DNA from 4 places in the Paenibacillus sp. FSL H8-0175 genome. Region 3 is predicted to be linked to each of the others. Evidence: riboswitches for the same ligand, from Rfam matches in the RefSeq annotation. Region 3 holds a riboswitch; each other region holds the start of a gene.
The links. Region 3 has a riboswitch for cyclic di-GMP ahead of MHH46_RS22660 (hypothetical protein). Riboswitches for the same ligand answer to the same signal wherever they lie in the genome.

Region 1: it holds a riboswitch for cyclic di-GMP, as region 3 does, so the genes downstream of both, MHH46_RS02020 (anti-repressor SinI family protein) here and MHH46_RS22660 (hypothetical protein) in region 3, are expected to answer to the same signal.
Region 2: it holds a riboswitch for cyclic di-GMP, as region 3 does, so the genes downstream of both, MHH46_RS03340 (transglutaminase family protein) here and MHH46_RS22660 (hypothetical protein) in region 3, are expected to answer to the same signal.
Region 4: it holds a riboswitch for cyclic di-GMP, as region 3 does, so the genes downstream of both, MHH46_RS04970 (glycosyl hydrolase) here and MHH46_RS22660 (hypothetical protein) in region 3, are expected to answer to the same signal.

What each region holds. Positions count from the first base shown of each region.
Region 1 is NZ_CP150299.1:455,764-459,027, reverse strand. It holds gene MHH46_RS02030 (TasA family protein) at 1-516, shown strand, start outside; gene MHH46_RS02025 (helix-turn-helix domain-containing protein) at 686-1,015, shown strand; gene MHH46_RS02020 (anti-repressor SinI family protein) at 1,123-1,278, opposite strand; cyclic di-GMP riboswitch class I at 1,306-1,390, opposite strand; gene MHH46_RS02015 (2-oxoglutarate dehydrogenase E1 component) at 1,861-3,264, shown strand, end outside.
Region 2 is NZ_CP150299.1:757,020-760,283, forward strand. It holds gene MHH46_RS03330 (GtrA family protein) at 1-247, shown strand, start outside; gene MHH46_RS03335 (class D sortase) at 350-1,015, shown strand; cyclic di-GMP riboswitch class I at 1,129-1,211, shown strand; cyclic di-GMP riboswitch class I at 1,286-1,366, shown strand; gene MHH46_RS03340 (transglutaminase family protein) at 1,380-2,189, shown strand; rRNA gene MHH46_RS03345 (16S ribosomal RNA) at 2,557-3,264, shown strand, end outside.
Region 3 is NZ_CP150299.1:5,065,906-5,069,169, reverse strand. It holds gene MHH46_RS22665 (hypothetical protein) at 12-737, shown strand; cyclic di-GMP riboswitch class I at 1,015-1,113, shown strand; gene MHH46_RS22660 (hypothetical protein) at 1,370-1,915, shown strand; gene MHH46_RS22655 (hypothetical protein) at 2,134-3,096, shown strand; gene MHH46_RS22650 (barstar family protein) at 3,132-3,264, shown strand, end outside.
Region 4 is NZ_CP150299.1:1,158,520-1,161,783, forward strand. It holds gene MHH46_RS04965 (sugar phosphate nucleotidyltransferase) at 1-1,289, shown strand, start outside; cyclic di-GMP riboswitch class I at 1,426-1,505, shown strand; gene MHH46_RS04970 (glycosyl hydrolase) at 1,518-3,068, shown strand; gene MHH46_RS04975 (glycosyl hydrolase) at 3,220-3,264, shown strand, end outside.

The sequences.
Region 1 (3,264 bases), 2.5 Mb from region 3:
ACTGCGCAAAGCACAGCTACATTCGCAGCGGGCACGCTCGATCTGAACTCCGACCCTTCTGTCATCGTTAATATTCCTAACCTGAAACCAGGTGATACGGTAACTAAATCCTTCAAATTGAAAAACGATGGTTCGCTCGATATCGGATCTATTATTCTGAATACATCGACTCAAATCACGGATGCTAAAGGAGATAACTACCTGGATTTAGCCGAGTTCATTAAAGTTAAATTCCTTAGAAATAATGATAAAGGAGTACCTATCGTCTCTCCTGAAAATGTAGTTTATGAGACTACACTTGCTGCTTTAAAAAGTCAGCATCCGGATCTCGTAAAAAATACAGGTTGGGATCAACTCTTTACCGAAGCATCCGGTATTAAAGCCGGTACCAACGACAGCTTCTCCGTCCAATTCGAATTTGTGGAAAATAACCAAGATCAAAATATTTTCCAAGGCGATAGCTTAACACTGACTTGGGATTTCGTAGCTAAACAAGGTGCGAAAAAAGACTACTAAGATCAATAAAGTAATTTAATAAAATACTCGATGAGCAGCAGATCCTGAATCCGGCCACGGATAAGCAGATTGCTGCTCTTCTCTTTACAATAAACTTTGTCCGATTTATTGATATTTGCTATACTAATAACAAAAATTACGGAGGGGCGTCAGCATAGTGCCACAGAATATGGGCCAACGTATCCAGCAGCTCCGCCTAGACAAGGGTTTCTCCCTATCTGAGCTTGCGGACAGAGCAGATGTGGCTAAGTCGTATCTTAGCAACGTGGAGAGAAACATCCAATCCAATCCATCCATCCAGTTTATCGAAAAAATCGCTGACGCGCTTCAGGTATCCATTCATGCCCTACTCTATGGAGAACCCAATGATGCAGAGGAATCACATTTAGATTCGGAATGGTTCCGATTGGTGCAGGAAGCTATGGACTCAGGCATTAGCAAACGCGAATTCAAAGAATTTCTGGACTATCAGAAATGGAAGCTCGATCAAAAGGATTAATACTTCCTACTAATCTGGTACGATCCTCTCTTCTACTAAATCATATCGAAAAAGGGCACAGCGAAGAACCGCTGTGCCCTTTTTCGATATGTAACCCCTCTAATGTATTACTGCACGATCTGCACAGTTTTCTCATGAAAGAACTGGCGGATTTCATCTGCCTTAATGCCAGCCTTCTTAGCTGCTAATAATAAATGTACCCACTCTTGATCCAGATCAATAAACTGCTGTTCTCTGTTGCTACCCTGGTTGGACTTTTCCAAAAAATCTCCCCCTAAGATTTTACGTCCCCAGGCAATCCGGCTGTCATAGTATCTCTACCTTAGACCCGCGACTTTGTGCCCCTGCCTTTCGGCAAGTTTACCTTTTACTGGACCCTTTTCACGAAAGGATCTGCTTAAAAAACTATAAAATTACTATCTGCAATAACATTATACAAAAAGAAAGCGGAAAAGTGTGTCGATTCCTGGTTACTTTCTATTTTAAAAACGAAAAATAAAAGATTTTTTTTCAAAGATCTTGTCCGATTATCACGATACTCGTCCGTTACATAAAATAAATTGTACTAGCAAAATAAATATTTACTGACCTAATAGTTAAAAATAAGGATAATAGAATCATTTTAATAGGCCTTTAGAATGGGTAATGAGAAGAAATACCCTTCTTTTCATTAGAACAAGCTAACCCATACCATTTTGCGAACGTATTGGACGAAAGAATGAATTGATTACAGTGGCCGAAAGTAGCACAATAAGATGAGAAATGAAACCGCAATCATCACAGCTCCAGTAAGCGTTGACACAAAATGTCACGTATGGAGTTCATCCGTTAAGGAGGATGTATTCATGGCAGCCAAAGAGCCCTATAACGAATCCATTTGGAGTAAGTATTACGGACCCAATTTAGGCTACATTCAAGAAAGATATGAACAGTTTGTGAAAGATCCCTCCACCGTAGAAAATAATTATCGCGAGCTTTTTACAAATTCGGGACCTCCTCCCCTAACTCCGGATAGCGAACCGGCTCCTCAGCCGCGCATCTCGGGAGACACCGAATGGCTTAGAAAAGCAGTAAGAGCTTCCAAGCTAATCGCCAATATTCGTATATATGGCCATATGGCCGCTGAAATTGATCCGCTGGTACGCGATCAGAATCCCATGGCAAAATATCTTGAGCTTGAAACCTATGGGCTGACCCGCGAAGACCTGATCGCACTGCCTGCCACGCTTATATGGGAAAATGCGCCGAATGATGTGCATACCGGATGGGATGCCGTGCAACGTATGCGTCAGGCATACACCAAGACTATCGCCTATGAATTCGGGCATGTGCATGAAGAAAAAGAACTGCAATGGCTAAATAGACAGGCAGAATCCACCAGCTCACCAGCACCCCTAAATAATACAGAACGCAAAGAGCTCCTGAACCGCCTGATTCAGGTAGAGCAATTTGAAACCTTCCTCCACAAGACTTTTGTAGGTCAGAAGCGTTTCAGTCTTGAAGGCAATGATGCTCTTGTGCCGATGTTAGATGAAATCGTACGTGCTGCTGCACATGACGGTGCGGAGCATATTTTGATGGGCATGGCGCATCGCGGCCGCCTCAACGTTCTTGCACATATTTTGGGCAAACCTTATGATATCATATTTTCAGAGTTTCATCATTCTCCGAACAAGGAGCTTTTCCCTTCCGAAGGCTCCACAGGCATTAACTATGGTTGGACAGGTGATGTGAAATACCATCTCGGTGCAGACCGTGCTGTCCGTGAAGGAGAAACCGTACGCACAAGAATAACACTAGCGAATAACCCAAGTCACTTGGAATTCGTCAATCCTGTCGTGGAAGGTTTCACTCGTGCCGCACAAGAAGATCGGAGCACTGCAGGACTGCCGAAGATTGATACCAGTAAAGCTATGGCGGTGCTGATGCATGGCGATGCTGCTTTTCCAGGTGAAGGAATTGTTGCAGAAACGCTTAATATCGGCAAACTTCAAGGTTATCAAAATGGTGGGACGATCCATATCATTGTTAATAACCGAATTGGTTTTACGACTGAAAGTGAAGATTCCCGTTCTACGCATTATGCGAGTGACATCGCCAAAGGGTATGAAATCCCAATAGTCCATGTCAACGCTGATGACCCAGAGGCCTGCGTAGCAGCTGTACGTTTAGCTAGCGCATACCGCCATCAATTCAAAAAAGATTTCGTAATTGATCTCATCGGCTACCGCCGTCATGGTCACAACGAA
Region 2 (3,264 bases), 2.8 Mb from region 3:
GGCGAATAGCTTTATTTTGAATAAAAAAGTTACCTTTCGTGATCGCAACCGGGGGAATAAAGAAGGCTTCGACCGCGTACAGCTGGTCAAGTTTATCGTGCTGAATCTGGTAGTGCTCGGAATATCACTGTTGTTAATGCATCTGTTGACAGACAAACTAGGTATTCAAGTCTTGATCTCCAAGGTGCTGGTTACCTTTATCACGGTGATCATCAATTTCTTTGGAAGTCGTAAATGGGTATTTTAAACATTAATTTCAGGCAGAAGGAGTTGCTATGCTTAAAGGCAAGTAGCTGTTTCTGCTTGATTTGTATATAACCATAGAAACAATATACGGAGGTGAATAACATTGCGTAAATTCTCCTATCTACTCATACTGGCTGGGATACTTATCATGTTATATCCGACAGCTAACGAGTGGTACAACGACAGGCAGCAGGAGAAGTTATTAGAAACGGCTGAACTAAGCACTGCCGATAGTACTCCCCAGCCAGATCTAAAGAGCAGGTATGCTGAAGTTACTCAGCTGTTAGCAGAGGAATCGGTTCTGGATGCCCAGGCACAGCCCCAACCCCAAGAGACAGAAAAGCCTGAACCGGAGATTGAAGTCGGTGGCAAAGTAATCGCACTAATTGAAATCGATAAGATTGATTTGAAGCTGCCTGTATTAGAAGGGGCTACAAAAGCTAATATGAAACATGCTGCAGCCCATATGAAAGAAACGGCACCCCTTGGAGAGATCGGGAATGCTGCAATCGCGGCGCATCGGGCTAGAACTACGGGGCGTTTGTTTAACAGATTGAATGAGGTTGTTGTGGGGGATGTTATCACGGTAAAGACTAGTGATCAGGTGTTTAACTATGAGGTATACGATATTTCTGTTGTAGATCCGAGTGATGTCTCCGTTCTTGACGGGAATGACAAGGATAAGATTCTTACTCTGATTACATGTGATCCGCTAGTGAATCCAACGCATCGGCTGATTGTTCATGCCAAATTAACAAAAGGAGAATAGTGAATGACAAGAAAACACAAATACCGGGAGATATTTATAAAATAATGGGTAATCTAGTAAATTAGGTCTTGTTCACAACTATAAATATGATAGTATTATACTATGAAAGCTAAACACGATAACGGCAAACCTTCCGAAAGGTAGGGACGCAAAGCTAAAGGGCCTTTTCCCGAAAGGATGGCAGCCAGCTACCGAATGAAGAGGCTTTTTTTGTTTGTTTCAAATGGATTCTATCAATTATATCTAGTAAAGCTAGAACAGATAGAGCTTATACGATAACGGCAAACCTATCGAAAGGTAGGGACGCAAAGCTAAAGGGCCTTCCCGAAAGGATGGCAGCCAGCTACCGAAAGGAGTTTTATCCGTGAAAAAGGTTTATTTTATGCTGGTGGCGTTGTTCGTCCTAATGACTTCAGTTCCGGTAAGTACAGCTCAAGCTGCAAGTGCAGATGCCAGCTGGTTGATTACATCCAAAGTGGCTCAAGGTGTTATTGGTATTAACTATGATATTCCGAAAGATAAAAGAATCAAACTCATGATCACCAAAGATAACAGCAGCTATACATATAACTTGTATGCTTCTGGACAAGCTGAGGACTTCCCTTTGCAACAAGGAAATGGGACGTATAAGGTTTCTGTTCTGGAGAACACAACCGGCAATAAATACAAAGCATTATATTCCGAAGTAGTAGACGTAACCATGAGTGACTCGAATTCCGTATATTTGGGCTCCGTACAGAATGTGAAATGGAGTTCTTCTGATAAAGCGATTGTCAAAGCTAAACAATTAGTACAAGGCAAAACAACAGACGAAGAGAAAGTTAAAGCGATCTATAACTATGTAGTTGCGAATGTACAATATGATTACTCTCTTGCTAATAGTGTAACTACTGATTATATTCCAAGCATCGATAAGACATTGACTACTAAAAAAGGGATTTGCTATGATTACGCTTCTCTTTTTGCCGCAATGCTGCGGAGTGTAGATGTTCCTGCTAAGTTGGTAATGGGGAATACAAGCTACGTTACGCAATATCATGCATGGAACGAAGTGTTGCTTAATGGGAAGTGGGTTACCATTGATACTACAGTGGATGCAGGACTTGCAAAGAGTGATAAGAAAACCGATTTAATTAAAGCCTCAAGCAAATATACTGCGGCAAAATACTATTAAGTTCGTCCCTAGAAACATAACTCTATTAAATAAACAACTGGCTTAATTATTAAGCCAGTTGTTTATTTTTATATTAGGGGTTGCTTTTCTATTAATAGTTGGGGTATTATAGGTAAGCGTTGTTAGACAGCGTACAGGCGATATAGACGAGGCTGATAAAAAGCTTCGAAAAATAAAGCTTGCATTTCTGAAAACAACATGATATATTATAAGAGTTGCTGCTGAGACATTAAACGGCGCCAACGAGAACTTGATCTTTGAAAACTGAACAACGAGTGAGTAGGAAATCACGCAAGTGAAATCCAAAATTAGAGAATTAATTTTCTCGTCAGATGTTTCAAAATGAGCATATCGCTCTTTTCAATACTAATTGGAGAGTTTGATCCTGGCTCAGGACGAACGCTGGCGGCGTGCCTAATACATGCAAGTCGAGCGGAGTTATTTTGAAAGCTTGCTTTCAAAATAACTTAGCGGCGGACGGGTGAGTAACACGTAGGCAACCTGCCCTTCAGACTGGGATAACTACCGGAAACGGTAGCTAATACCGGATAATTTCTTTTTTCTCCTGAGAGAAGAATGAAAGACGGAGCAATCTGTCACTGAGGGATGGGCCTGCGGCGCATTAGCTAGTTGGTGGGGTAACGGCCCACCAAGGCGACGATGCGTAGCCGACCTGAGAGGGTGAACGGCCACACTGGGACTGAGACACGGCCCAGACTCCTACGGGAGGCAGCAGTAGGGAATCTTCCGCAATGGGCGAAAGCCTGACGGAGCAACGCCGCGTGAGTGATGAAGGTTTTCGGATCGTAAAGCTCTGTTGCCAGGGAAGAACGTCCGGTAGAGTAACTGCTACCGGAGTGACGGTACCTGAGAAGAAAGCCCCGGCTAACTACGTGCCAGCAGCCGCGGTAATACGTAGGGGGCAAGCGTTGTCCGGAATTATTGGGCGTAAAGCGCGCGCAGGCGGCTATTTAAGTCTGGTGTTTAAACCTTGGGCTCAACCTGAGGTCGCACTGGAAACTGGGTGGCTTGAGTACAGAAGAGGAAAGTGGAATTCCACGTGTAGCGGTGAAAT
Region 3 (3,264 bases):
AGGCGAGGGAGATGAAGACCACCCTGTTTTCCCGGGAAATAACGTATGGAAAAAAGGATGTTGCTGAGCTGGAGAACGCTTCGATCAAAGTACAGCTCATCTATGACAAGACGTTGTTCATGCTGCATAGCCATCTTCCAGATTCCTTATGGGATGCGTGGATTGGCGTGCCTTACAGCATTATCTCTTCACTCTACAAAGGCAACAATGATAGCGGGACTATTTTTCAAAAATGGATTCAAAGTCCTTCTGGCTGGAAATGTATCGGCTGTGAACGGCATTGTCTGGAGTCGACGGAACCTCTTCAAGAAGTGAATGTGGCGAGTAATCAACGACAATATAAGTTCCATAATGGCATTCGCCAAAGCATGGTGCTACAAGCCCTAATTTGGTCTATGTACGAGAATACCGTATTATTCAAACCCTTTTTAGGGGATGAGCCCTTTTTTGATGAAGATGATTTGCATACGATATCCTCTTATTTCGTGCCAACTTACCTTAATGATCTACGTCTTCTGGAGCAGTCTAAGCCTTGTAAAGAGTACAAAGATCAGAATATACAGATTTATCAGGAATGGATATCCGCCCCTGACCTTGTCCTCAAATGGAACGGAGGCCTAACAGAAGGCAGATGGATGACTGGTGTTTATATGGATCACTCCCGCTTTGCTGGCTTAGGACCTTATTTGAAGGACGCAAAGGGTAAGCGAACGTATATGCAGGCTTATGTTCAATAGAAGATACAGATTTGGTGTGATCAAATAGATGCGCCTCTTCAGAAAATGTCTTAGGTATTTCGTACTAGGATATTATTATGAAGAGGCGTATTTTTGCTATATATTAGTAAATTTGGCTGTTGATAGGGGGTCTATAACAAAGAATTAGATGAAAAACGACAAAGTTCACAGTAATGACTATATCCAGTGATTCAGTTATAGGGTATTATTACCAAGCGGAGAATGCATTGTAAGTGGAGTAATGAATCTGTTTTCGATTTCCTTTAATAACCATTTGAATTAGAAAAGGCAAACCTGCACGAAAGTCAGGGACGCAAAGCCACGGGCCTTATTCGAGCATCTAAGGATGCTAAAGAATGGTAGCCGGGCCGCTTCTTCTAGTGGTTTTTTTGTGTGTTTTTTTATGGATACCATTTGAACTTATTCTTAAATCGGAGGACATTATGACAAAAAGAAAGAGATTAATAAGTAAATTATTATGCTTATTGTTGTTAATTCAGCTGTTTGCTCCTTTCCTTGGTGGGAGTTCCATGAAAGTCCTTGCGCAAGGAGAGACAATTAAAATTCAATTTCAACCTATGCAATCGCATACTCCAGAGGGTTTTCTCGCTGATTACGGAGAAGTATTCTGAGTGAAAAACAACTATGCCTACGGTTGGACTACAGATCATACAAATTCCACTGTTACAAGAGCTACTTATGATGACTTGCAAAACAAGTTTAATATGAGTCAGAGCTCGTACGGAAATCCTACTCTCGATACATTGACATTAATGCATCCTGACGGGATGTGGGAGATCCAATTAGACAATGGTATCTATGAAGTAGCTGTAACTGTGGGTGATTCAGTATATGGAAGTAGGAATGCGCTGGATGTGGAAGGCACTATATTCTGGGATGGTCTATCGTTAGACCCTGGAGAGCATTCTACATTGAAGAAAAGTGTTACTGTAAGGGATGGAAAGCTAAGCTTGAGTCAGATTAATAGTCCTAATGTAGAAACGGCATTAAATAATATCGAAATTTCTATGGTTAACATGTTCACTCCCACTCTTGCACAACCCCGTATCGCTTTGCCAGCAGAAGAAAATAAGATAGCCGGGAACAAGGTATTGATGTCAGGGACGATGGTCAATGTACATAATATAGCTATTGGGGTGAGGATAACAACCTATTAAGTCTGAATCTATATACGTATGCAAATAATGATCCGATACAATTTTTAGATCCGACAGGACATTGGGCCAAAGGCGATGAGGGCCTAAATATACAAGCGCAAGCGCAAATTATTGCTCTGACAAATGCGTATTATAAAGCTTCTACAGCAGTAGAACGTGAGGCTATAGCTGCCCAGGCTAACATAGTTAGAAAGGCACCAGCCCCACCAGCTACTCCTTTGCAGTTCCAAAGCAAAGAAATTACTAAAATCGTAGTTCAAGGAGTCTCCACTAGAGGTTTTGCGTCAGAGAAAGAGTGGAACCAAGCTCTTAAAAAAGTAAGAATCCTAACCTATACATCTAATTCACATACTGATACACTTCAGTCAGGCAAAAGTATAGAAACCGATTATAATCAGGTTAAAACAGTTATTGGCCGTACTAATATAGCTGTAACAACAAATTATTCATTAACGATCAACACAAAAACACAAAAAGGCACGGAAACGGCCAAAGCATCGCTGCAGATGAATTATAATGTGACAGCTGATGAGTATAGGTTTCTTACAAGCGTAGGTATACCTAGTTTGGAGCAGGCATTATATGTTTTGGACGCTGTGAAGGAGAACAAAGGAAAAGTAACAGCAGGTATATTGAAAGATGCTGGTCTCAAAGTGCATAAAGGTTTCTTGTGGACTAAAATAGGTGGCTCCGTGGATGGGGTCGCAATGGTCTATGCTTTAAGTACTAAAGGCCTGTCCCTTGCCGAAGCCCAAGAAATGTACAGACAAGAAGTGATAAATCCCAATATGCAACAGGCATTAGGCTTGGCTGCAATGGGGTTCACAAACGGCATGTTTAGTTTATCAAAAAAGAGCTCAACACCGAGTACTGTTAGTAAGGTAAAAGAGCCAGTTAAACCGAAGCAGTCAAATACTGCTAATAGTAATAAGATAGAGGTTAAGGCGAAAGAGGGCACGGGTAATGGTGCAGATAACATTGCTCAATATGCTAAGTACAAGGAGTTATTAAAAACAGAAGAAGCCGCAAACCCAGTAGTTGATAGTTTAAGGCAAACAGGTCAATTGCCTTCTAACTATATTACAAAATCTGTAGCTGAACAGAGTGGTTATAGACAAGGGAAAGCATTAAATAACTACGTTCAGGGTGGTCAAATTGGTGGAGACGTATTTGAAAGTTAACTTCATCGGAACTTATAAGTAAAGGAGTGAAGCAAATGAGCACACACGAAGATGATTTAAGAAAAGAAAATGTGACCTTACAAGTTAGCAATATTCAGGATTCAAGGGAACTTCATTTGCTCTTGAAAAGAGAACTTGATTTTCCTGATTTTTACGGAATGAATTGGG
Region 4 (3,264 bases), 3.3 Mb from region 3:
TACTTGAAAGCCCTCAAGGTGAACCAGAATCCATGGTACAACGTGTCTGGAGACAGCTGGAGGAAGCAGGGATGGCAGAATCATCTTATCTGGCCACCGGCCGCGGCCAAGTAGAAATGATACAAAGCCAACTGGGAAGTCATGTGCCGATTATCGTTGAACCGGAGCGTCGGGATACTTTTCCGGCTATCGCCTTAACAGCTACCTATCTTTATTCAGTGGCAGGTGTTTCTCCAGCGGAGACGGTAGCAATATTGCCTGTTGACCCTTATGTAGAAGCATCCTTTTTCGATACCATAGCTATGCTTGAGGAGACCATGCTGGAAAGTGGAGCAAATCTGGCTCTAATGGGTGTTGTTCCTGAACATGCCTCAGAGAAATACGGATATATTATTCCTACCACCGAAGAGGCGGGGGAAAATGGTTTTATGAAGGTGAGTCACTTTCAAGAGAAACCAGACCGCATACAAGCAGAACAGCTCATCGAACAAAATGCCTTGTGGAATTGCGGAGTGTTTGCCTTCCGCTTAGGGTACTTGTTAGATATTTTGCAGCGTAAAGGGTTGCCTTTAGGATATGAAGAATTGCAGAAGCAGTATAAGCTATTGTCTTCCATCAGCTTTGATTATGAAGTGGTGGAGAAAGAAGAACATATTGTGGTGCAGCCGTATGATGGATTCTGGAAGGATCTTGGAACGTGGAATACGCTGACAGAGGAAATGAGCAGCAAGCATGTAGGAAAAGGTTTTGTGACGGCGGATTCTGAGGGGACTTGCTTGATTAATGAGCTGGACATTCCGATAACGGTAATTGGTGCGAAGGATCTGATCATTGCGGCTAGCCCGGATGGAATTCTAGTTACCCATAAAGCTGAGAGCCCACGGATTAAAGAAGTGCTGAAGACCTTTGAACAAAGACCGATGTACGAGGAACGCCGTTGGGGTCATTACAAAGTTATTGATTATGTGAAATATGATGAAGGCAATGAAGTGCTGACCAAACGGATTTTTATATCCGAGGGGAATAATATCAGCTATCAATTACATCGCAAGCGTAGTGAAATTTGGACAATCGTCAGCGGCGAAGCTAGTATTGTGCTGAATGAGAAAAAACATAATGTGAAGGCTGGGGACGTGGTACGTATACCGGAAGGAACGAAGCACGCGATCCTTGCTTTGACGGATGTTGAGTTTATAGAGGTACAGACGGGGTCTGAATTAGTAGAAGAAGATAACATACGTATTACTTTAGACTGGAATGATATAGAACTACAACAATTCATTTCATAGGTCTAACCTATCTATTTAACCAATTCAAATTTTCTTGAAACAGGTAAATTGACTCAATTATCAAAAAAAGTCATAAAAACACTAAATATATCATTAATTGTCGTCGATACTTACGGTAAGAGAGATTATTTCTCTTAAATTGAAAAGGCAAACCTATCGAAAGGTAGGGACGCAAAGCTATAGGGCCTTCGAAAGAGTGGCAGCCTGGCTACCGAAAGGGAGATTATTTTGAAAGCTTACCGTACGTATCGATTGTTTGGTGCATTTCTGTCACTCGTCCTGTTTCTGACTGCACTTCCGCTTGCTGTTGGAATTTCGCCGTCTGTTGTCATAGCTGCTTCAAATTCTGGAACGCCAGTTACCCCAGGTGCCTCACCTGAAGCCGTAAAGCTGCTTAACTATTTTTACTCGATCTCAGGAAAAGGTATTATTGCCGGTCAACATGACTATTTAGAAAGTCCAGATGAAATTAACAATATGCTGAAGGGAACCAGCGGACAATATGCGGCTCTTCACGGTTATGAAATGGGTGCGATCAGTGGCCAGTCCGAAGCAACGATGGCTTGGCAACGTCAAAATGTGGTGAATAGCGCCATCAACTGGAATAAAGCGGGCGGGATCGTAGCTATGACTTTTCATGCTAACCTGCCGGGCACCTCTTATGACTGGGATAATGTGAAAAAAACACTTAGCCAGAGTGAGTTCGATAGTTACGTTACACCGGGTACCAAGCAATATAACAATCTGATCGCTGAGCTTGATAAGGTGGCCGTCTCTTTAAAAAGCTTGCGCGATGCCAATGTTCCGGTGCTTTGGAGACCCTATCATGAAATGAACGGGAACTGGTTCTGGTGGGGGAAGAAAAATAACTTTTCTACACTATGGAATATTATGTATGACCGTTTTGTTAACGTTCATAAATTAAATAATTTGTTATGGGTATGGAGTCCGAATGCTCCCAATGTTTGGTCAGATCCTTATGCGCTAACTTATCCAGGTGCTGATAAAGTAGATATTCTGGCAGCAGATATATACGAAAATGATTACCAGCAAAAATACTATGACAGCTTATTGAGTCTAGCCGCAGGCAAACCGATTGCGATCGGGGAAAATGGTGAAATGCCTAATCTGGAGAAGCTTCAGCAATCGCAAAGTAAATGGACGTATATGATGAGCTGGGGAAAAATGCTTTACGAGAATAACAGTGCAGACACAATCAAAACATTTATGAATAGCAACTATACCCTGACCAGAGATAAATTAAATACTGGTCTGGCACCGACACCTAGCGCCGCACCAGCGCCGGCACCTTCTGAAGAAGAGGGGGAGGCAGCAATTCCTCTCGCGAAGGGGCTTGCAGGAGAGTATTACAACAACATGCAATTGTCGGGAGCAGCAGCTCTTAACAGAACTGATGCAATAATCGATTTCAATTGGCGGCAAGGCTCCCCGGATGCCGCCCTCGGGATTGATCGGTTCTCCATACGTTGGAGCGGTAAAATTAAGCCATTATATAATGAGCAATATACATTTTACACTACCTCAGATGATGGTATCCGTGTCTGGGTGAATGGGGAATCCGTGATTGATAGTTGGACTAAGCAAAGTGGTACTGAGCGTAAGGGCACTATAACGCTGAAGGCTGGCCAGCTATATGATATCAAGGTGGAGTATTACGAGAATGAAGGCGATGCGAGAGTCCGCTTGATGTGGGAAAGTGCTAGTCAAGCTAAAGAGACAGTTCCAGCAAGTGCACTTTTTCTTCCGGATGTCTCCTGATTGATGAAAATTAAAGGTCGATCCTTAGTGGCTCTGCGTTATTGCAGAGCTACTAAGCTATAGTCCTCATTAGGTCAGAAGACGATTGTCCGATAACAGGTATGTTTTTAACACCTGTGGAGGCAGTACAGCTACCGAAAGGAGGATTTATTTGCGTAAATATTATAAGAAAAACAGATTGTTGTTTACTATGTTA